3 regions of the Lysinibacillus sp. KU-BSD001 genome follow, and region 2 is predicted to be linked to each of the others. Evidence: riboswitches for the same ligand, from Rfam matches in the RefSeq annotation. Region 2 holds a riboswitch; each other region holds the start of a gene.
What was found. Region 2 has a riboswitch for preQ1 ahead of queC (7-cyano-7-deazaguanine synthase QueC). Riboswitches for the same ligand answer to the same signal wherever they lie in the genome.
Positions count from the first base shown of each region.

Region 1: another riboswitch for preQ1. It lies ahead of queD (6-carboxytetrahydropterin synthase QueD); the one in region 2 lies ahead of queC (7-cyano-7-deazaguanine synthase QueC).
Region 3: another riboswitch for preQ1. It lies ahead of AAGS61_RS04420 (QueT transporter family protein); the one in region 2 lies ahead of queC (7-cyano-7-deazaguanine synthase QueC).

Region 1 covers NZ_JBDQZI010000005.1:105,864-113,911, forward strand. The annotation lists gene AAGS61_RS09590 (DHA2 family efflux MFS transporter permease subunit) at 1-587, shown strand, start outside; gene AAGS61_RS09595 (hypothetical protein) at 722-1,165, opposite strand; gene AAGS61_RS09600 (MerR family transcriptional regulator) at 1,189-1,506, opposite strand; gene AAGS61_RS09605 (CPBP family intramembrane glutamic endopeptidase) at 1,599-2,297, shown strand; gene AAGS61_RS09610 (RNA polymerase sigma factor) at 2,524-3,033, shown strand; gene AAGS61_RS09615 (S26 family signal peptidase) at 3,020-4,081, shown strand; gene AAGS61_RS09620 (hypothetical protein) at 4,234-4,509, shown strand; gene yidC (membrane protein insertase YidC) at 4,537-5,166, shown strand; gene queE (7-carboxy-7-deazaguanine synthase QueE) at 5,443-6,171, opposite strand; gene queD (6-carboxytetrahydropterin synthase QueD) at 6,164-6,637, opposite strand; PreQ1 riboswitch class I at 7,010-7,056, opposite strand; gene AAGS61_RS09640 (hypothetical protein) at 7,497-8,048, opposite strand, start outside.
Region 2 covers NZ_JBDQZI010000004.1:147,539-155,586, reverse strand. The annotation lists gene AAGS61_RS07945 (cytochrome d ubiquinol oxidase subunit II) at 1-576, shown strand, start outside; gene cydS (cytochrome bd oxidase small subunit CydS) at 590-685, shown strand; gene AAGS61_RS07935 (ATP-binding cassette domain-containing protein) at 1,122-1,838, shown strand; gene AAGS61_RS07930 (ABC transporter permease) at 1,835-2,590, shown strand; gene AAGS61_RS07925 (group-specific protein) at 2,591-2,980, shown strand; gene AAGS61_RS07920 (RNA polymerase sigma factor) at 2,958-3,497, shown strand; gene AAGS61_RS07915 (hypothetical protein) at 3,484-3,732, shown strand; PreQ1 riboswitch class I at 3,867-3,913, shown strand; gene queF (preQ(1) synthase) at 4,035-4,535, shown strand; PreQ1 riboswitch class I at 4,540-4,584, shown strand; gene queC (7-cyano-7-deazaguanine synthase QueC) at 4,590-5,324, shown strand; gene AAGS61_RS07900 (VUT family protein) at 5,329-5,868, shown strand; gene AAGS61_RS07895 (hypothetical protein) at 5,970-6,407, shown strand; gene AAGS61_RS07890 (hydrogenase maturation nickel metallochaperone HypA) at 6,571-6,936, shown strand; gene hypB (hydrogenase nickel incorporation protein HypB) at 6,926-7,585, shown strand; gene hypF (carbamoyltransferase HypF) at 7,570-8,048, shown strand, end outside.
Region 3 covers NZ_JBDQZI010000002.1:238,322-246,369, forward strand. The annotation lists gene AAGS61_RS04405 (ABC transporter ATP-binding protein) at 138-932, opposite strand; gene AAGS61_RS04410 (ABC transporter permease) at 925-1,956, opposite strand; gene AAGS61_RS04415 (ABC transporter substrate-binding protein) at 1,979-2,992, opposite strand; PreQ1 riboswitch class I at 3,539-3,583, shown strand; gene AAGS61_RS04420 (QueT transporter family protein) at 3,590-4,072, shown strand; T-box leader at 4,261-4,468, shown strand; gene AAGS61_RS04425 (chorismate-binding protein) at 4,530-5,705, shown strand; gene trpD (anthranilate phosphoribosyltransferase) at 5,711-6,748, shown strand; gene trpC (indole-3-glycerol phosphate synthase TrpC) at 6,745-7,533, shown strand; gene AAGS61_RS04440 (phosphoribosylanthranilate isomerase) at 7,530-8,048, shown strand, end outside.

The DNA.
Region 1 (8,048 bases), on a different contig from region 2:
TGTATGCAGCTACCTTATTTATGCCAATTTATTTACAAGATATAAGAGGGATTTCCGTGTTGGAAACAGGGCTCATCCTCATGCCAGCTGCCATCTGTATGGGCATTATTAATTTATTTGCAGGCAACCATTATTCGCATCAGCGAATGCTTGTGTTAGGAATTGTTGGGGTGACGGGGACAGTCATTGGTTCGTTTTTATTAGGGCAAATTGATTTAAATACATCTATTGTATTTATAATGGTAGCGTTAACGTTACGGAATATGGGGATTGCGGTGACGTTTACGGTAGTAAGTGCTGCGGGGATGAGTCAAGTCCCGAAAGAATTAAGCGGTCACGGATCTGCTGTGTTAAACTGGCTCCGTCAAACATTTAGTGCGGTGGCTTTAACCGTCATTTCTATTGTTATTAGTGCCATTACGTTATTGATGGAAGGGCAAGGCATTCCGTATAGAGAAGCATTTACACAAAATGTATCAACTATTTTAATCGTAGGCGGGCTAGTGACACTGCTTGTTATCCCGCTGCTGTGGGTATGCTCTCGCAATTTATTGCAGATGGCTTATGGTGCTTCAACGGTGGATTAAATCGAAATGCTTATTATTTAAAATGGTTTTATTCAAGAATATGACTAATTATAAACAAATCCCCCTAAAATTCAGTGATTTAGGGGGATTTGCTTGTTATAAAGTTTGAATATGCCATGTGTAAAGTGAATCACTCAATAATCCCCATCTTGATTCGTTATGGAAGTACGATGGTGATTATTTTCGTAATATGTGATGCATTCCTCAATAAATTGAATGATTTCTTTTTTTACGGGATATAGTTGCATCGTAGCAGATCGCTCTTCATCTTTTCGAATTTGCCAAAATGCATCAACGAGTGCTTGATTAGCTCCGAATGTTTCCTCAGATAATAGTAAAATATCTTCAGCAATCAGCTGACCGTGACGTGAATACGGCATTTGCTCCTCTTCTATACATAGCTCTATTCGTTTAATGATATTTATCCACTTTGTAATGTTTCCTTGAGAATCCTCCATTTTCGGTAAACTCTTTACTAGCTGAACTTGCTCCTCTTCACTAAATAGCTGATTCAATAACAGTTGTTTTTGTTCTAGTTTTTGTTGTTTGTTTTTAGTAAGTAGAGGTAACAATTGCATCCAGTGCAATTTCCCTTCAATCTTTAAGACGTTAGTGTTTGAGTATGAAGAAGTGATTGTTCAAGCGCTTTTCTGTCTGTTTCTAGCTGCATTTTATGTACGGTTAGTACTTTTTCAATGGAGAGATCATTAATAATTTGTTCAATATCCTTGAGAGGCATAGATGTTTCTGTTAATAATGAAATCTTTTGTAATAATAACAAATCATTTTCTGAATAAAACCTTTTCCCATTTTCATCTTTTAATGTTGGTACGACTAAGTTAATTTGATCGTAATAGCGTAACGTTCTTACCGACATATTCAACCTTTTAGCAACCTCACCTGTCGTAAAATAATCCATATTTTCCTCCTTGAAAAAAGTGGTTGAAGGTTACGTAACGTCACCATATATGATGAAGATAGCATAGAAATGATGGAGGAGGAAGAACAAAAATGAATAATCAAAATAAATGGTCTCAAAAAGAATGGAGCTGGAGAGAAGGGGGAATATTGCTGTTCATTGTATTAGTGATTATTCCCATTTTTGTAGAAGGATACTTGCAGAGACTGATAGAACAGCTATTGCAAAACAGTTTATATGGAGGCACTCTTATAGGCGCTATTATGGCTATTGTGTTTGTTCTATGCACTTATTTTATCGCATTAAAGCCGTATAAACTTCGTTGGGCATCAATAGGGCTACGTGGATTTCCTTTATCGTATTGGAAATGGATCATTTTATGGTTAATGGTTCTTATAGTTTTAAGTATAGGTATTCTTTTGCTGATGGACTTACTGCAAATCAGTTGGGAAAATAATAAGACAGAAGCACTTAAAACAGATGTAAATGGCACAACGATCCTTATAGGATTTATATCAGCAGCCATTATTTCGCCAATCTATGAAGAGATATTTTATCGTGGATTTTTATATAAGTGGTTGCGTATAAAATATGGCGTAGCGATAAGTTTGTTGGTAAGCTCCTTTATCTTTATGATCGTGCATATTCCTACTTATAATACATTGCCTATTACTTTTCTTTCAGGGCTGATTTTTGCCTGTACATATGAAAAAACTAGTTCAATTATTCCAGCCATTATGATCCATGCAGCTTTTAACGGAATTGCTATTCTCATGACATTGATTTCTTAAAAATACAATTTGAGTCGTGCATATTTTCTATCTATATGTCCAATAGATTTCGATCATTTCAAAAAAGGTAGAGGTTATTTCCTCTGCTTTTATTATTTGGTGTAAGGTGTAAAAGTTAATGAAGTATCTTAGCTGTGACATGTTATACATATTAAATCAACGAATGAAATTTTTTTGCAACGAATTCTAATTTTTATCGTCTATAGCGTGAAAATGAGGTGATGTGATGCGAGAGGAACTGTTACATGAGGTGATGGATTTGCATACGGAGCACCTGCTGCGGCTTGCGTATTTTTATGTACAAAGCTGGGATGTAGCAGAAGATATTGTACAGGAAAGCTTCATTGCGCTTTATGAAAAAGCAGAACAATATAAGGGAGAGGCTTCTCTCAAAAATTATTTGAGGAAAATTGTAATTAATCGTTGTCACGACTATTTACGTAAGAAAAAAAGATGGCAGCTTTTTCTCCCTTTTAAAAATGCAAAAAGTGCCGAGCAGGAAGTGGTCCTTTCAAATGAAAAAACAACATTGCTACAGGCGGTAATGAAACTAAATGAAAAATACCGAGAAACGATTGTTTTGTATTATTTTGAGGAGCTTTCAACTGTCCAAATTGCACAATTACTTGTACTGAATGAAAGTACGGTGAGGTCCCGTTTAAAACGAGCAAGAGATGAGCTGAGAGGATATTTAGATGACTCACAATGGGAGGTGCTTTTACATGAATCACTTTAAGAAACGATTAGAAGAGCAAACACCGATTTCATCAGCTCAAAAGCAACGTGTAAAAAGAAGCGTATTAAGTCAAAAAGAAAAGAAGCGAAATATCGGATTACTACCGATAGTAGCGTCCTTTATGTTTGTTTTTGTTGTTATAATAGGAAGCTTTATGTTGCTGAACACAAATTCTTCACAAATTGAAACAGGTACAGCGCCTCCTATCGAATTTACAACCATTTACGATGTGATGGTGGGGGATGGAGAATCCGTGTCGACAGCAGACATGCATCAATGGAATAGCGATCTTTACTATTATAATGACCGTCAGCACATATTTCAGAAGCGTCATTTTAATGTATATACTACACCAGTGACGGACAGTGATCTTCTAGAAGTAGGTGATTTAGTAGCGGGGCTTGATGAAGAGCAAAAAATCCCGATGATTGGAAATATTATCGCCACACCGAATGACCAAGTAAAAATAGAAAATGGCAAATTATATATAAATGACAAACTGTTCGAGCAATATTATTTTGCGGGGATGAATAGGAACGTTTTTGAAGAGAAGGGCGGGCAGCTACTTGAAGTGAAGCTAACAGAACAGCTGGAAGTAGATACATTTGATTATGTCATTGCTTCTTACGATTGGATAAATGCCCCTGTTTTAATGGCAAAAGTGGCAAATGAGGTTTATAAAGTTGAACATGTACAACGTTCTTCAACAGATGAACAAGAGCAAGTGGCAAGCTATTTAGAAACGGGAGATGAACAATATTTAATCGGTGTGTCACCGGAAATGATTTTAAAAACGTATTTATTTACAGATAGTGACGATGAAAATACAGTTCCTGTAGTGAAAGCGTTAGCCTTAAAAGAATTTAGTATTGTATGGCCATATGATTTGGCCTATCATGAGGAGAAATTTGAGGAAATGCTTCAACATGTTCCTGCATCTATTTACCAAGGTACAGCAAGCATGCATATTAAAGGTTGGGATATTCCGTTTGTTACTGTAGAATTTCAAAAAATCAATGATGTTTGGAAAATTTCTAAGATTGAGTAGTGTATCAATAGAATAAGACTGTAAACAAACTAAAACTTTTAGAGTTGTCTACGTTAACTTTCGAATTAATTAAAGTAAGGAAATTAATCTTTGACTTAGCATTCACATAAATAATATAATAAAATTATACAAAAAAAGGAAGGAGGGGTATTGTGATTTGGTCATTTTTAATCCATGATATACCTATATTTCTGAATACAATGGAATATTTTTGGTTATTAGCTTCTTTGGTATTAACGGTATTATGTGTTAGCTTACATATATATTTGGCTAATACAATTACAATCCAGGAAGTTAAAGAAGAAGCGTTTGAAATTGATTATGAAATCACTAATACTTGGACTCCACCTATGCTAACGTGGTTTGTACTGTGTATTAGAACATCCGAAGACAATGATGAAGAAAGCGTATCTCCTAGTTTGATTTAAATTTAAAAACTAGGAGGAATAGCATTGTTGTCATTTTTAACGCAACCAATAATTTATTTAATTCATTTTTTACATTCATTTACGGATAGTTATGCAATAAGTGTCATCTTAATCACAATTGCAGTTAGATTAATTCTTATACCATTATTCATTCAATCGGCAAAACATCAAAAAAACTCTAAAGAATTAATGACTTCAATTAAGCCTAAATTAGATGAGCTTACTGTCAAACTTCGGAATAGTAGTAATGAATCTGAAAAGTTAGTGTATCAAAAGGAAATTCAAGAGTTAACATCAGATTCAATGAAAAGTTTTTTATTAGGTTGTTTACCAATACTCATTCAATTGCCTATTTTATTTTCACTGATTTATGCAATTACAATAGATGTAGCAATTGCAAGTGAAAATTTCCTTTGGATGAATTTAGGGACAATGGATATTGGCATTTCAATTATTGCTTGTTTCATTTATTTAATTCAAAGCTTTATTTCATTAGATAAAAATCAACCGACAAATGTGAAAATAATGGTATTCATTAATCCAATTATGATGCTCATTTTTAGTCTGTTAAATCCATCGATATTACCGATTTATTGGACAGTGAGTGCTTTATTATTAATAGCACAACAATTATTAATTAAAAAAATATATAAATAGAATAACAAGCCCCTCTTACGGAAAATGTAAGAGGGGTTTGTTAGTTTGAATAACCCTGTTCTAAATTTAGGGCGAGGTTAAAAAATATAGTTATTTAATTTTTGATGTATGATACTTCACTACCCTCAAAAATATAACAATAAAGTCGTTTAAAAATCTAACTCTTATTAAACTCTTGCGCCAGATTGTGGAGAATGGAGTTTACTACTATTTATGATACGGTTCTGCGTAAAGTATTTAATTGAGAGATTTTGCATATAGTTTTACAGCTGATAGCTATACACCTCTTTTATTTCCCCACACAAGTGCATGCAGCTGCGGTAGTACTTTAACATTTTTTAATTCTTCATCCATCATCACTTGATCGATTAGCGTTTGATACTTCTTTAATAAATGGCTGATCAACTGTGCATTGTCCATCGAAGTAATGTCATCATTTCCGACTTGAAGGTAAAAAGGAATGGTCGGATATCGAAGGTGAACTTGTTTAGCATAAGCATAATCCTCTTGATTAAATACAACGATTTTGAGAGATATATGCTGATGGCTGTTTTTATCTCTAAGCTTTTCCAAAATATCAGAGAGCATAGAAAAATCTGTCGTCATCCCAGAACTAGGGGGCTTTGGTGAAATCGTTAGTTCATCGATATCATACAGCCAATCTTGCCATTTGCTTCCCTGTGTTTCAACACCAATCTCTATGTTATTTTCTTTTAAAATTGCAACAAGCGCATCCAAATTACGAAGAAGTGCCGGATTTCCTCCCGAGATCGTGACGAATGAAAAACCGTTACCCCCAAGTCGTTTCAACTCAGACCAAATCTCTTCTGCTGTCATTTGAACGATCAGATGCTTGCCACTACCATCCCACGTAAATGATGAGTCGCACCAAGAACAAGAATAATCACAGCCGGCAGTGCGTACAAACATTGTCTTCTGACCTACTACCATTCCTTCACCTTGAATCGTGGGACCAAAAATCTCTATAACGGGTACTTTACTCAACTTCCATCCACTCTCTTCTGGCTTCAGCATAGCTTGTAGGGGTTTCATACAACCTGATAAATTCCACGCGTGCCCCATTATATAGTTGTTCATCAAGCAAGGCTTCATTAAACTTTTCGTAAATCCAAACAACGATATTCTCTGCCGTCGTATTCATCGGCGGAAGAGTTTCATTTAAATAACGATGATCCAAATAAATTTCTATTTTTTGTTTCCATATTTCCTTTATGTCACCAAAATCAAGCATAATCCCTCGTTCATCCGTATAACCACTCAATCCGAAGACAACACGATACGTATGACCATGTAAATTTTTACATTTCCCCTCGTAGTTATGTAAATGATGAGCAGCATCAAAGGTAAACTCTTTGCTTACGAGAACACGTTTTGAATGATAGTTTAATTGACTTCTTTGAATATCTTCATCTATTTTTTGTAGCTTCTCAATAATTCTAAAATTATACATGCTTTAAAACTCCCTCTCAGAACAAATGAGTGATATTGTCCTGACCTCCATTAAATACTATTATTGCTTTTTCCTGCTTCAACTTCAAAAACTCCTTTATAACGAAAAAACAGCATCCCAAGAAAAAATGCTATTTTTCTCCTTAGTGTACGAAATAATTAGGATTTACATATAGACTACCGACTGTTTCCATCAGGCCCATAACCCAAACTAGATTTTTAATTCTGCTTCAACTTTGCAGCCAGATATAAAAAAACCTCCCTTGTAAAATGTTCCCTACACTTTTCAAGAGAGGCGCTACCAATTATTCTATTAAAACGTATGAATAAAACATAAAAAGCCACGTCCTATATGGACATGGCAGATTGTCATGTTTCCATAGTTTTTTATAGAGGGTATTAGCTATGAACCTCTCCCGTTCTATTCCGGGCATTCTTTAATAACAATATAATATATGGAGTAGTAGAAAATTTCAAATATAATTTTATTTTTATAGCGTTCGAATAATACTTCTCTGAAATATAAGCAGCATTACTTGCTTTAGTTTTTTCATCTAATCATTCCATCAATTGCTGGATAAGGTGTTTTGTCAATAGAATTTTTAAAATTCTTGCTACTAACATCTTTGAAATATTATTCGGCTTTACAGAACATAATCACTGTATAGCTGAACCCATTTCAAGAATTTAACCGCACTTACTTATGGTGCGGTTCTCTGTAATGTATCTAAGCGAGGTTTTATCCTAATAGCTATACTTCGCTAAGTGGTAACTTCTCAATTTTTTCATTATTATTTTTCACCAACATCATTCTTAGGCAGATGCAAAATTTTGGATCAACAAAAGTGTAACTATCTCCTTTAGGAGTTTTCTTTATAGGGGGGATCACTATTTGCTATTTCAGATAACATTTGACCTATATTCATTGTAGCTTGAGTGGTAGAAGGAAATTCTATTCTAACTATTTCTTCTATATCAGAGTATTTAAATTTCTCCTTCTCTACTTTTCCCAATGCATATAATACTTGATTCTTTCTTTGAACAGTTGTTTCCCTTGAATTCATCAATATTTCTATATTTGAATAGTTAGAAGTTAATGATTGATTTATCCAATCAATTTTAGCCGACTTTAATAATTCATTGCTAATTTGCCAATCATTATCTTCTAAGGCATATGCAATTTTCAAACAATATTCATGTAGTCTTTGAGGAATGCCTAAAGTAGACCAATAAACATCATTATTAAGTGTCCTCAAGGAATCATCATCCATTTCGATTTTTAATTTATCTATAAATCCTTTTTTAACAAAATTTTCAACTTGTTCTTTACTTAATTTTGAGACCTCAGGAATTTCTTCAAGCCTATTACTGATTGAAGATGCATTTTCTACTTTTGAGAAATATTCTTTAAT
Region 2 (8,048 bases):
ATTTTAGACTACAAAGCATTGCTGACAAGTCCGTTATCTTGGTCTATCGTTGTATTAAGTGTTATTGCCGTACTGTATATATCCGCTGTCTTTTTAACATGGTACGCACAAAAAGCAGGGGATCATAAAGCAAGTGAATTGATGCGTAAATACGCGCTTATTTGGGCGATCCCGCTTATCGTGAGTGCACTTGGTATCATTATCGAGTTAAAGGCGCTTGGCAATTGGCATTATGCCCAAATGGTTGATTTATCTTGGTTGTTTGCACTATCCGGCATTGTGTTTTTAGCGACAGTTTGGCTATTATGGGCGAAAGTAAAATATGGATTAGCCGTCATTTTATTAATCGTCCAGTTTGCGATTGCCTTCTTTGCTTATGGAATTTCACACTATCCATATTTACTCTATCCGTATTTAACGATTCACGATAGTTTTACGAATGAAGCGATGGCGATTGCGCTCGTTGTAGCATTTGTCGCAGGCTTAGTGTTGCTTGTACCTTCTTTATATTTAGTCTTTAAACTATTTGTCTTTAACAAAGACTATGTATCTGGTAAAGAAGAAACACATGTATAAGGAGTGTCAGAGGATGCACGATTTTTTAATCTTTTATGCACCGATTGTAGTAGTGATTGTATCGATTGTCGCAGCATTTATGGCTGCATTGAATACGAAGTTTTTGTAAGTGACTCTTCTAGCTGTTAAAAGCTTGATGTTTAGGGAATGGATAGATAAATATAATTTTTACGACTTGGAGAAAGGGTATTACCTACTGGCAATCTGATTGCATGTCTATGTTTCTTTGTAATGTATGTCATTGGGATGATCTTTCAGGTAAAATACCAACGCTCATGATATACCGATTTTATAGGCTTAATCGGTACTTCGTATTTTGTCGTTCATATCGTTTCTGTCATACTAGCCCAAATAAGGCGTACAAAATCTTCATAAATAAAACATAAACATTAGTAGTACAAATCAAATGTCTGGTTTGTGCTACTTTTTTTGTGGAGAAAAGAGAGTTTTGGTTATTTATAAAAAAAAAATTTCCAAAATTAAAATGAACTTTTATCTTTTCCCATTTGTATAGTAAGTGAATATACAATTGAGGAGGCATAAAAATGGAGCTAATATTGAACGATATTGTGAAAAAATATGATGGAAAAGCGATTTTGAATAGTATTTCAGCTACATTTAAACCTGGGTGCTGTTATTTGCTATTAGGTGAAAATGGTGCGGGGAAATCGACGTTAGCAAAATGTATCGTAGGAGACGAGGACTATGATAGCGGAACAATCCAGTTTAACAATTTAACACAAAGTGTAGCAGACAATGCAGCCCTGCAATACCAGTCATTCGATAGCTATCAACATTTAAAAATTCGTGAAGTCGTTCGATTATTTGAAAAATTAACAAATAATGATTTAGAAGAATTGTATGAAATATTGGGTCTGCAAACATTCGACCATATTTTGCTGAAAAATGCTTCTGGTGGTCAGCGAAAGGCAGTATCCATATTCCTTACTTTTTTACTGAACAAACAAATTGTAATACTGGATGAACCATTTGCTGATTTAGATTTAATGAAGAAAAAGCAGCTCATGCATTTTTTGCAAAATGAACTGCATAAACAGGGTAAAATAATTATGATTATTAGCCATGAAGTAGCTGGGTTTGAGCCATTATTTGATTATGTATATATTTTAAAAGATGGCAAGTTCGTTGAAAACGGCACAAGACAAGAGCTAGATAATAAATACAAAAATACTGTACTGGCAGGTATTGAAGGAATTTATTTTGAGGTTACTGGAACGGTGTTAGGGGGTAGAGCAGGATGATTACACAAATTTCACGTATGTATATGCTTGAAAGTTTACGCAATTCTGGAGTGACTTTAGGCAATATACTCCCAGCATTTAGTTTTTTTATTTGCTCATGGATTAGTAAAATAGCAATGAAGGGAAATGAAGAAGTAATAAGCTTTTTAATTAAAGGACAGTTTCTCCCGATTTCAATATTGCTTTTACTTTTCTCGTTTGCATTTTCGAGTGCTACGATTTATTTAGCAGATATGAAAGCGAATAAGACTTTTAACTGGGTAAAGCGAACAGGTGTGACACCATTCACGTATTATGTCGGCATGGGCACGGGTGTTTTTACATTAGTAAATGTTTTTTTAGTATTGCTACTTGTTTGCTATTCTTTTTTAATAGATGTTTCACTAGTATCTTTTCTGAAAATGGTGTTCATTAGTAATTTTGTCTTGCTGGCATTGTATCCTCTTAGCTTTATATTGGCGGGTTTATTTAAAAATGGAAAAGTAGCTCAAAGTATGTTAATACCGATTATGATTCTGTTTATGTTTTCCATTACAATGTCGTCGATGTTTTTAACTCTTGCAGGAAAAGATCCACAAAATTATTATATTTTCTTACTTTGGAATCCAATGCTTTATCTGAATGACAGTTTGCAATTACATTTAAATATGGTAAATGAAACATGGCTTCCTGAGTATCAATATTTTATCATTTTAACTGTATTTAGTATTTTATTGGCGTTTATTGCTAGAAAAGTTTATAGCTTTAGGTAGGTGATACAATTGGATATTGGTTGGATAATTTCACTCATCATTATGGGGATATGGATTATACTTATATTAGCGATAATGATTCCTTATGATAGGAAATATATAGTCCGTGAAAATAAAAAAATAAATTACAAGAAAACAACTATTTACTTACGTTGGAATATGTTTGATACACTAACAATTATTTTAGCGATTTATACAATTATTTGCGTGCAAGCATTAAATTTCTTAATTACAGCTGGTCAAACAATTGACAATCCATATGTGCAATTTTTTACAAATCAGTCTCAGGCATGGGTAATTGTCATAGTGGGGTATTTTGTGACGCGCGTTTCTGTTACATTAAAGTCGATAAAAGCTCATTGGGGGGATGGGCTTGATGAAAAGCAATGAAGAATGGATAGAAGCATACAAACAAGGCGATATAGAAGCCTTTAATATGCTGTATCATAATTTATATGAAACGCTTTATTGCTTCCTGTTTCGTTACACCCAAGAAGAACAGCTTAGTATGGATATTGTTCATGATACGTTTGAAAGATTGCAAAAAACATTACATAGCTATGATGTAGAGAAGGGAACTGTAAAGTCTTACTTGTTTCAAATTGCTTACAGGCTACTTGTAAACAAATTAAATAGACGAAAAAAGTGGCAAACATTTTTTCCGTTTTTAGTACCAGCAGCTACTAGCCAATTTTCAGCAGATGAAAAGTTAGCAGTGCAAGAAGCAATCGCAAAGTTACCGGAAAAACAACGAGGAGTCATTTTACTAACGTACTATCACGATTTACCGCAAGAAGAAGTTGCACAAATTTTATCAATCCCAATTGGTACGGTAAAATCAAGATTGCATAACGCAATTAAGTTTTTAAAAGATGAACTAAAGGAGGATTTTCATGCTGAAGGATGAATTTGACAAGGAACCATCACTACAAAAAAGATTGGATGAATATAAAGTGGAAGTACCGCAATCATTGGCACAATTTAAAGTGAGTCGGTGGCAACGCTTTATCGAGTTTCTTGCATCACCTGCAAAAGATCCACTAGAGCAAATACATTCCTCCTCATCTGGCTATAATGCGATGAAGCTAGTGCCGCTTGCAAGTGCAGTTTTAATAACTATATTGCAGTTGTTTATTTTATAAAGAATGAATGGATAATATCTTGAGGCAGGAGTCTTCTATCGGATAATAATAAAGCTTTAATTCTCAAAATATATTTGACGTATTCCTTTGTTTTATGTATTATATCAAAAGAAAAGAATATTCCCGACATTTGAACGGGAGAGGTTCATAGCTGATACCCTCTATAAAAAACTATGGAAGCATGCTTATTACGCCATGTCCATATCGGACGTGGCTTTTTTATTTGTTCGCTTTAGTTTAGATGGATGAATGCCGCCTCTCTTGTGATGTGTTTTGGGAAACATATACTGGGAGGTTTTTTTATGTCTGGCCGTAGCCACGAGGAAGGATTAAAAGATTTAACACTATTAGGAAATCAAAATACGAAATATTCATTTGATTATGCTCCTGAAGTATTAGAGTCGGTGGATAATTTGCATTCAAACCGCGATTATTTTGTGAAATTTAATTGCCCAGAGTTTACAAGCTTATGCCCGATTACAAGTCAGCCTGATTTTGCAACAATGTACATTTCGTACATTCCAGATCAAAAAATTGTGGAGAGTAAATCATTAAAATTATATTTATTTAGCTTCCGCAACCATGGTGATTTCCATGAGGATTGTGTGAACATCATTATGGATGATTTAATTAAACTGCTAAACCCACGCTATATCGAAGTATGGGGAAAATTCACACCGCGCGGAGGTATTTCGATCGACCCTTGGTGCAACTACGGTAGACCGGGGACGAAATATGAAGAAATGGCGCATTATCGTTTAATGAATCACGATCTAAATCCAGAAAAAATTGATAACCGATAATGAAATAGTAGAGGTTTTTAGCCCCCCCTCTTAAAAAAACTAAGAAGAGACAGCATTTTCTTAGAATGCTGTCTTTTCGTTTATAAGGGAGTTTTTCATATGAAACAGGAGAAAGCCATTGTTGTGTTTAGCGGTGGGCAAGATAGTACGACTTGTCTATTTTGGGCACTGGAGCGCTTTGCACAGGTAGAGGCAGTAACATTTGATTATGGGCAACGACATGCACTTGAAATCGAATGTGCAAAAGAAATCGCACAGGAACTAGGCGTGAAACATCACATACTGGATATGTCGCTCCTTAATCAGCTTGCGCCGAGTGCATTAACACGACAGGAAATCGAAGTGGAGGAAGGGGAAGAGGGAGAGCTACCATCTTCTTTTGTACCAGGACGTAATCTTCTTTTCCTCTCTTTTGCAGGGGTGTTAGCGAGCCAAGTCGGAGCGAAGTATATCGTCACAGGTGTATGCGAAACAGATTTTAGTGGTTATCCGGATTGCCGCGATGTGTTTATCAAGTCACTCAATGTCACATTAAATTTATCGATGGACGCTACGTTTGTCATGGAGACGCCGCTAATGTGGTTAGATAAGGCACAAACATGGGCGCTTGCAGATGAGTTAGGCGCACTACAATTTGTTCGTACCAAAACGTTAACTTGTTATAACGGTATTCAAGCAGATGGTTGCGGGGAATGCCCGGCATGTAAGTTGCGAAACAGAGGACTTGCTGCGTATTTAAATTCGAAGGAAGCAGAACAGAATAATTCGATTGTAAAGGAAGGAATATAGAGAAATGAGAATCTTATTTTATTTATTATCCATTGTCATTGCGAATGTAGTAACAGCAAAGTTTGCACCGCTGCAATTCGGCATGTTTATTGTCCCAATGGGTACGCTTTTTGTAGGGGCAACTTTTATTTTCCGAGATTTAGTCCAAAATAAATATGGCAGAGCTAAAACGTATGCCTTTATTTGTATAGCGCTTGTCATCTCAGCAGTTGTGTCCTTTTTATTAGGTGACACATTGATGATTGTCGCAGCGTCGGCGATTTCGTTTGTCATTGCTGAAACAGCGGATACAGAAATTTATTCACGTTTAAAGCTACCAATGGCGTGGCGTGTGTTCTATAGCGGGATTGTTGGTGGATTCCTGGATTCGGTTGTGTTTGTGATCGTTGGCTTAAGTCCGCTAGGAGCAAACTTTTTACCGTGGGAGGCTGTTCCTGCAGCCATTGTAGGGCAAGTGATTGTGAAAACAGTCATTCAAACACTTGGTGCCATCGTGCTAAATCAAGTGATAGTTATAAAGAAAAAACAATTAATTGCAGAGTAAGATAGAAGGGAATTGGCGGTTGCCAATTCTCTTTTTACATATATAAAAGGCTTTTTGGAATATTTGTATAATAATAATGATAAAGAAAGGAGTTATAAACATTGAAATACAAAGCAACTACACAAAGGCAATGGATTTTACCAATGGCATTCTTATCGTTAGCTGCAAGTATTACTTCCTGGGATCATACTTGGATAAAGTGGAGTAGTGTAACGATTTTCATATTGATTTTTTTAACAGCATTTATTAAATACACATTGATCATTCATGAAAATCATATCGTGTATACTATTCACTTTTTAGGTATACCCATTTACAAAAAACAAGTGACACAATCGGATATTAAAAAGATTACTTTCAAAAGAGCAAATTGGCAATCAAAAATGGCTGTTATTAAAATGCAGAGCGGATTTCCTATTCGTGTAACATTGTTTAAACCAGAAAGTATATTTCGTGATTTAATGGCATTTTGTGATAGAAACAATGTGAAGTACGAAAAAACAAAAGATTATAAAATAATCGAAAAGATGGCATCATAGGTTTATCGTTTGTCATACAAAACAGGTGCCCTCCATAAATTGGGGGCTCCTGTTTTTTGTGTCAAAAGGCTGTTTTTACGCTTTTTTACTCTGAATAGTAACTAGTTCTTTTTAGTACATAAAAACATAAGATATTAAAGAATTATGAGGAAGGTGTTTGCTCATGCATGAGATGTCATTAATGTATGAAATTATTCAACTCGTATCAAAAGATGCAATATCCAGAGGGTTTCGACGAGTAAAACAAGTGCAAGTGATTGTGGGTGATTTATCCAATGTGTTACCCGATGCTTTAGAAGCTGCTTTTTTCTATTTCCGTAAAGAGAATTTAGGTCTTCTTGATGAATATTCACAATTAGAAATTGTTCGCGAGAAAGCAACAACGCAATGTCAAACGTGTTTACATGAATTTGAACCAGACTTTCGAATAGCACTTTGTCCAAAGTGTGGTCTTCTCAATGGTCTTCTCATTTCGGGAGAAACATTTAGGGTCGAATCTTATGAAGGGTGTGATGTATTTGAAAATTAATCTTAAAGAAAACGTATTGACCGATTTAAATGTAGTAGCAAATACTAATCGAGAAATATTTCATAAAAATCAAACGCTCGTTATTAACGTCATGAGTTCGCCGGGAGCAGGGAAGACAACCCTGTTAGAGGAAACGGAGAAACGATTAGGGGACGAGTTTACAATTGCTGTGATTGAAGGGGATTTAGCAACAGAACGTGATGCAGAACGATTACGTTTACTTGGGGTGAACACTGTTCAAATTAATACAGTAGGCGGATGCCATTTAGATGCTCGGATGGTTTCCAAAGTCCTCCCGCAATTTGACTTTGAATCTATCGATATTCTCTTTATTGAGAACATTGGAAATTTAGTGTGCCCATCCGGATATGATTTAGGTCAACATTATAAAGTAGTCATATTAAGTGCTCCAGAAGGCAACGATAAAATCCCGAAATATCCCGTGATGTTTCGACGTACAGATTTAACGATGATTAATAAAATTGATTTATTACCTTATGTTTCATTTGATTTAGAGGAAGCTAAAAGGGATTTAGCTCAAATTAATCCTGATGCTCAATTTACAGCATTGTCCACAAAAACAGGAGAAGGTATGGAAAATTGGGTAAGTTGGTTAAAGGATGTTTATCATCAATGTATAAAGCCTTAAATGTCATTGTAACGGGGAGAGTTCAAGGCGTCGGTTTTCGACCTTTTGTTTACGCTCTTTCCAAAAAATATGAGTTAAAAGGCACCGTTCAAAATAATACAGAACAAGTTAACATTGTACTAGAGGGGGAGGAAGACAATCTTGAGAGAATGTTACATGAACTAAAGACCTTTCCACCAAAACTGGCAGCAATTAAGACAATTAAAATCCAACAAATTCCGCTTCGTTTTTATAAAGATTTCTCCATTATTCCAAGTGAAATAACACAACAACGTCAAATTTTTTTCGTCACGCTAGATGCAGCTATATGTAAACAATGCCTAGACGAAATGAAACATAGAGAAAATCGCCGATTCCAGTATCCATTTATTAATTGTACACAATGTGGGCCTCGCTACACGATTATTAAAGATTTCCCTTACGATCGTCCTAATACATCAATGGCTGTTTTTCCAATGTGTTT
Region 3 (8,048 bases), on a different contig from region 2:
GAAAAGGTGGGATTCGTTTTCTAATTAAAATAACAAAATTTACCAAACTCGTAATTTGGTGAATTTTATTTCCTGGGTAATAGATTAATACACGACAAAAAAAGACAATGCCATCAATGTAGCATTGCCTTTCACGATTAACCTAATAATGCACGGTCTGAGTTCATTTTCTCGCCACGAATACGTTCGAACTCTGCCATTAAATCCGGAATCGTTAAATCTGGTTTACGATCCGCACCGACCTGTAAAATAATTTGCCCTTTATCCATCATAATGAGACGATTGCCAAGGTCCAGTGCTTGTTGCATATTGTGCGTAACCATTAATGTTGTTAAATTGTCCGCGTCTACAAGTTCCTTCGTTAAACGTGTAATCAAATCTGCGCGAGATGGATCAAGTGCTGCAGTATGCTCGTCTAGCAATAAAATAGATGGCTTCGTAAACGTCGCCATCAACAGTGATAACGCTTGTCGCTCACCACCTGAAAGTAAACCGACTTTTGCAGATAACCGATTCTCCAAATTTAGCCCTAAACGCTCAAGTGATGTTTTAAAGAAATCGCGGCGCTTCTTATCGACACCAAAACGGAGTGTACGCTTTGCATTGCGCGAATAGGCAATCGCTAAATTTTCCTCAATCGTCATCGATGGTGCTGTACCGGCCATCGGATCTTGGAATACGCGACCGATAAAATGTGAGCGTTTATATTCTGGTAAGCGCGTCACATCATTGCCATTAATCGATACGGTACCGATGTCCGGCGTCAATGCACCAGAAATCATATTCATCATCGTTGATTTTCCTGCACCATTACTCCCGATAATCGTCACAAAGTCACCAGGTGCTAAATGCAGATGAATGTGATCTAAAGCCACCTTTTCATCTGGTGTACCTTCATTGAAAATTTTGTTAATACCGTCTAATTTAAGCAAGTGGCTCCCCTCCTTGCTCTACTGTTCGTACTGAAGACTTACGTTCTGCAATACGTCTTGCTTTTCGTTTTTTCTCTTTTCGTTTATCGATGATTTGCGGAATGACTAACGCTAAAATAACAATCGCAGCCGTAATTAGCTTCATATCTCCTGTATCTAAAAATTCTACACGAAGAGCAAGCGCATAAATGATACGGTAAATAATCGCACCTACAACAACCGCAAACGTAGTACGTACAATCGTCTTTGTACCAAAAATCGCTTCCCCAATAATAACAGAAGCAAGACCAGTCACAATCATCCCAACACCCATTTGAACATCAGAAAATTTCGAGTATTGCGCGATTAATGCACCTGCAAAAGCAACCATCGCATTCGATAAACCGAGTCCGAGAATAATGAGTGAATCCGTATTTGCCGAAAAACTACGAATCATGCGCTTGTTATCACCCGTAGCCCGAATAGCTAAACCGACCTCTGTTTTTAAGAACCAGTCAGCAATCAATTTAATAGCGATCGTAATGACTAATATAACTAAAACTGTCCCATATGTTGATGGGAGTGACGTAAGCCCCATCCCGCGCAACATATCGTTAATAGCTGTATCAATTCCTAATCCCGCCCAAAAGCTTTGGAACTGTGTAAACAGTGTATCTGCTGTTAATAAAGGAACATTGGAAATACCTGTCGCGCTTTCCTTTGTTGTACCCATAATTCGAAGGTTAATGGAATATAGGGCAATCATCATTAAAATCCCTGAAAGCAGTGGATTTATTTTTCCTTTTGTGTGTAAAAGTCCTGTCATACATCCTGCAATAAATCCAGCTACTATCGCGACTAATGTAGCAATGATAGGGTTGTAGCCCAGCACGATCATTGCCGCTGCTGTTGCCGCCCCTGTAACAAAGCTTCCATCAACCGTTAAATCCGGAAAATCTAACACTCGGAATGTTAAGTACACCCCGAGTGCCATAATTGCATAGATGATTCCTTGCTCAACAGAACCGAATAGAGCTGTAAACATATTGAATCATCTCCTAAGTTATTTATTCGATTACTTCTGCATTCCAAGTATCTTTAATTTCAAGACCTAAATTTTCTGCAGTTGCTTTATTGATGACAAGTTTTAAGTTAGCTGGGTATGTCGCCGGAATCTCACCTGCTGATTTACCATCTTTTAAAATCTCAGCCGCCTTTTGTCCTGCTTCATAACCGATATCATAGTATTCGAAACCGTAAGCTGCTAATCCGCCGCGCGCTACAGAGTCCATCTCGCCAACGATTAACGGTAATTGATTCGTATTAGCCACACCAATCACTGACTCCAGTGCGGATACAACTGTATTGTCTGTAATAATGTATAAAGAATCTACTTTTCCAAGTAATGATTCTGTCGCTTGTTGTACCTCAGCTGAAGTTGATACGGCAGCTTCCACAAGCGTTAACCCTTGTGCTTCTAATGCAGCTTTTACTTGCTCTACTTGTGCAATCGAGTTTTGCTCACCTGTGTTATATACTGTCCCAACCTTTTTTGCACCTAGCTCCTCTTTTAGGAATTTCACTGTATTAGCAATTGTCTCTGGGTGTAAATCGACAGTACCTGTCACGTTACCACCTGGTGCTTCCATAGAAGCGATTAATTCTGCCCCCACGGCATCTGTTACAGATGTGAAGACAATTGGAATATCAGATGTTGCTGACTTCGCCGCTTGCGCTGAAGGTGTTGAGTTAGCAAAAATTAAATCTACTCCGTCCCCTACTAACTTTTGTGCAATCGTTACTGTCTGGCTCGGATCACCATTTGCTGTATTGTATTGATATTCGACATCTAAATCAGCATCTCGAAGTGCTTTTTTAAACCCTTCATATGCCGCATCTAGTGATGGATGCTCAACAATTTGTGTCACACCGATTACGTATGTTTCTTCTGGTGCCGCATCACCACCTGATGAACCTGTTGATGCATCCGACGAGCTTGTGTCGTCACTGTTACATGCCGCAAGCATTAATGCTAACGCTGCTGACGATAAAAATGAAAGCTTTTTCAAAGTAATAGCCATTTCTGTTATCCCCCTAGAACTATTTATCTATTTGCACTTTGCTGATTCAACTTAGCAAAGTATGAATGTACCGCTATCTTACACTCATATTATCTGACAGTCAATAACATTATGAATTTTCTAAATACTATAAATCTAATTTAAGATATTTTTGCGCTTTAAAGCACTAAATTAATTAGCTATTTATCATGTAAATATTAAAAATACTTCTAGCAATTTTCTAATAATTAATTGTTGATATCTAGTATTTAAGTCTAGTTTGATGAGGAAAGCAGACTGAAAAAGAGACTTTATTTTACGTACGAAAAGGGGTCTATTGTTGTGGCGTGTACATTTTCTAGATTTCTTTAGTAATGAATGCTATTTTCAGTTACACCCCGCTCTCCCTTTTAAGAGAATGATTTTATTCACACATGGCGTATAGCATGATCAGCCCAAACGCCTCATGAATCATACATCTCAAATTTTCTTTACTATTGATATATTTCGATTTATAAGATATTTGACGATAGCCATCTATTATACTAAAATATTACTTCGTGCTAAGTCGCCGTGGTTCGAAACCATCCCACGTAAAAAAACTAGGAGGAATTTTATATGAAGGTTAAATTTATGGCAACGACAGGGATTATTGCAGCGCTTTATATTGCTGTAACAATGCTCGTTGCACCGTTTGGATTTACAGAAGTGCAGTTCCGTATTTCTGAAATATTCAATCATTTAGTAGCATTTAATCCTCGTTTTTCAATCGGGATTATACTAGGGGTATTTATTGCTAATATGTTTTCACCATTAGGATTGTATGACCTTATTTTCGGTGTTGCACACTCCATCATTACGATTTCAATTTTTGTATTGATTTGTAAATTCGTGAAAAATATTATGGTACGTTTAGTATTAAATACGCTCCTATTTACGTTTACAATGTTTATTATTGCCTTCGAATTAAATCTCGCACTGGAGCTACCTTTCTTCTGGACATGGTTAACAGTAGCAGCGGGTGAATTCGTCGTATTGGCAGTAGGTGCACCGATTATGTACCTATTAAATAACCGTTTAAATTTCAAAAATTTAATTTAAAATTTTTCAATCGAGCGGTCGATGTGCCGTTCGATTTTTTTATGGATAGCATTCTTACATATTATTATTTTCTGAAAATATTGACTTATCGTTCTTTTCCTCGTACAATGATACTAATTAGAATGTTCGGGTTGGTTGAAGATTACGGGGAGCTGTAATCGCCATACGAGCAGAGTGAAGAATAGCTGAGCAAATTGATGAATAAGAAGAGTAGCAAGCAGCCAAATGTTTAGAGAGCACGTGGTTGGTGGAAACGTGTCATTTTCGCTTGTGAATGGGCCTTATGAGAGTCGCTAGCATGAGTTAGCGAACGGGATATCTCACGTTACGAGATTCGAGATGGGAGCTTTTTTAGCTTCAACTTGAGGTGGCAACGCGGTTCATATCGTCCTCTACAAAAAGTGTTTATGCTTTTTGTAGAGGACTTTTTTTATTTTAGAAGAGTGGAGTGAGAATGATGATTAAACACACATTACGTACGACAATTAAAAAAGTAAATGGCGATTGCTTAACACCTGTATTAATTTTCAATCGCCTACAAGGGACACGAAAATTTTTATTGGAAAGTTCAGCGAAACACGAAACGACAGGACGCTATTCATTTATCGGGGCGAACCCACGCAAAACATACACAGGATCGAATACAACACTAACAGAAAGTTCGCATGTAACAGGACAGTCTTATAGCTACGAAGGTGATTTAGTGCGTTCATTAAAGCAGGTCATGCCACGTGTTTCGAATCACACAGAATATCCATTCACAGGCGGGGCAATCGGTTATATTCGCTTCAACCGTGAACAAAGCACGATTCCAGCTGTAAATTTCCATGTATACGACACCGTTGTGATTTTCGATCATGTCACAGATGAATTAACAATCGTCCATACAAACATCGATGCTGAAATAAAAGAGCCGAATATTGACGACATCATTGACCAAATTGTAAACGGTACAGCACTCTCGCCGAACGAGTTTTCAATGGGGGCATTTACAGAACAAACGACACTCGCCCAATTTGAAGCACAAGTAAAACAGGCACAAGACGTGATGGCAACAGGAGAAGCCACGGAAATTGTCCTGTCGCGAAAGCTACAAGCGGATTTCTCAGGGGACGCTTTCTCCCTCTATCGTGATTTACGTGTGAAACTGCCTTCTCCTTATTTATACTATATCGAATTTGATGACCATACAGTCATTGGTGCGTCACCAGAAAGTATTGTGACGGTATATGATGGACAATTAAAAACAGCAACTGCAACAGATATTGAAGCCATTTCGGTCAAAGAATCACTTCAATATGACGGGCATACAACTTTCGGCATCCTCTCCCCTACTTTGCACGCGATTGATGCATTAACGCATTTATTACCGGCAGATAGCGTAACAGGGAAACGAAAAAAGGTAGCCTTACAAGCGATTCAAGCAATTGAGCCTGAACAGCGCGCACTTTACGGTGGGGCAATCGGTTATATCGGCTTTAACGGACAAATTGACTTTGCGTTAGCCTCTCGTACAGTGCTTTTACAACATAATCAAGCAATAACGGAAATCGGCGCGACGGTGACAGCAAATAGTAATCCGCAAGAGCTATATCAACAAACACAGGCACTTTTGCAAGTGAAGAAAGGATGAGTACGATGACTTTACAAGCTTACACAACGCGTGTCACAAGCGGCGAAAACTTACTATTGGGTGAAATGGTGCAAGCCGCGCAACTTGTTTTCAATGAAGAAACGCCAAAAGAACAAATCGCAAACTTTCTTCTCGCATTAAGTGCAAAAGGTGAAACAGCCCATGAAATAGCGGGCCTTGCTTCTGTCATGCGGTCGCATGCTGTACAGGTAGATGTACCGGAAGGCATTTACATCGATAACTGTGGTACAGGTGGCGACGGACTACAAAGCTTCAATATCTCCACAACCGCTGCATTCGTTCTAGCTGGTGGTGGACTGCTTGTCGCAAAGCATGGGAACCGAAAAGTTTCAAGCTTATCTGGTAGCTCAGATGTATTAGAAGCACTTGGCATCGGGCTTTTATCAAATCTGGAACAAACAACTGAACTATTAACACAAGAAGGCATTGCCTTTTTACATGCACCAAATATGCATCCAAAGCTAGGACGTATCGGTGAAGTACGACGCGCAATCGGCAAGCCGACGATTTTTAATATGGTGGGTCCGCTCACAAATCCAATACCGCTACAAACACAATTTGTCGGCATTAACCGCCCTGAATTTACAACAGATTATGCACAAGTACTTGATATGCTTGGTCGCAAGCGGGCAATGGTTGTATCGGGGGCGCGGGGGATGGATGAGGCCTCACTCGAAGGTGAAAATACATTTGTCTTGCTCGATCACGGTGATCTTTTACCATTTAAACTCCGCGCCGAGGATGTTGGGTTAACACCGCAACCGCTTGAAGCAATTCGCGGCGGGAACGCAGAGGAAAATGCCGTCATTTTACGAGAATTACTTGCGGGCAAACAAAGCGCCTACTTTGACACGGTTGTGTTAAATGCGGGAATCGGCTTCTTTGCTTACGGTTTAGCAGAAACGATGAAAGAAGGCATTGAAATGGCGAAGGACAGCATTTTCTCAGGACGTGCGATGGATAAACTCCATGCCGTTGTCGCATATAGCAAAAAAATGAAGGAAGCAGGTGCCAATACATGACGATTTTAGATCAAATCCTTGACCATAAAAAAACAGAATTACCGGGCTTAAAAGCAAATACACCATCATTTAACACGGTAGAAAAACAGCGTCCGTCTCTTTATGAAACGCTGATTCGTGCAAACCGTCTGCAAGTGATTTCAGAAATGAAGCGGGCCTCTCCTTCAAAAGGTGATATTGCGACACATATTGAGCCAGTCGAGCAAGCAACCCAATACGAAAAAGCAGGCGCTGCTTGTATTTCGGTCTTAACAGAACGCAAATATTTTAAAGGCTCTTATGACGATTTACATGCCGTCGCCAATGCGGTGAATATCCCGGTATTATGTAAAGATTTCATCATTGATGAAGTGCAAATCGATTATGCGAAAGCAGCTGGGGCTTCCGTTATTTTACTCATCGTGGCGGCTTTAACAGATGAAGCATTAGCTAGACTGCATCAATACGCGAGTCAACACGGACTGGAAGTACTCGTCGAAGTACATGACGTAGCAGAATTAGAGCGTGCCTTAGCGATTGATGCACGCATTATCGGTGTAAATAACCGAAACTTAAAAACATTTGAAGTCGATTTAAAGCAAACAGAAACGATTGCTCGTGCATTTAACTGCGACGATATTGCATTCATTTCTGAAAGTGGGATTTGGAATGAAAAGGATGCCACACTTGTCGCAAGCTACGGAGCAAAAGCAGTCTTAGTTGGTGAATCGTTAATGCGCAGTGGCAATGTTGTAGCAGACTTGCAATCACTCCAAATTGAGCTGAAAGTTGGCGAAGCACAATGACATTCGTCAAAATTTGTGGATTAAAGGACCCAGAGCACGTACAAACAGCCGTGGATGCAGGGGCAAATTTGATTGGCTTCGTCTTTGCGCCAAGTAAACGTGAAGTGACAATCGAACAGGCGCAAGCTTTAGCCAAACACATTCCTGAAAACGTGAAAAAGGTCGGTGTATTTGTGAATGCAGAGGCGTCCTTTTTAAAAGAGGTATACGAAAAAGTCCCTCTTGATTACATTCAATATCACGGTGATGAAACAAATGCGTTCATTCAACAAATCGGATTACCCGCGATTAAAGCATTTTCTATTCGAAGTCAGGAAAATGTCGCAACGGCAGCGAGCTATGATGTCGATTATTACTTATTTGATGCACCAGGTACAGATTACCGTGGCGGTAGCGGGCATACGTTCGATTGGTCATTACTGGAGCAATCGAATATTCCACGTGAAAAAGTCATCTTAGCAGGTGGACTAAACCCTTCTAATATCGCGGAAGCCATTCAACTTGTGCAACCATTT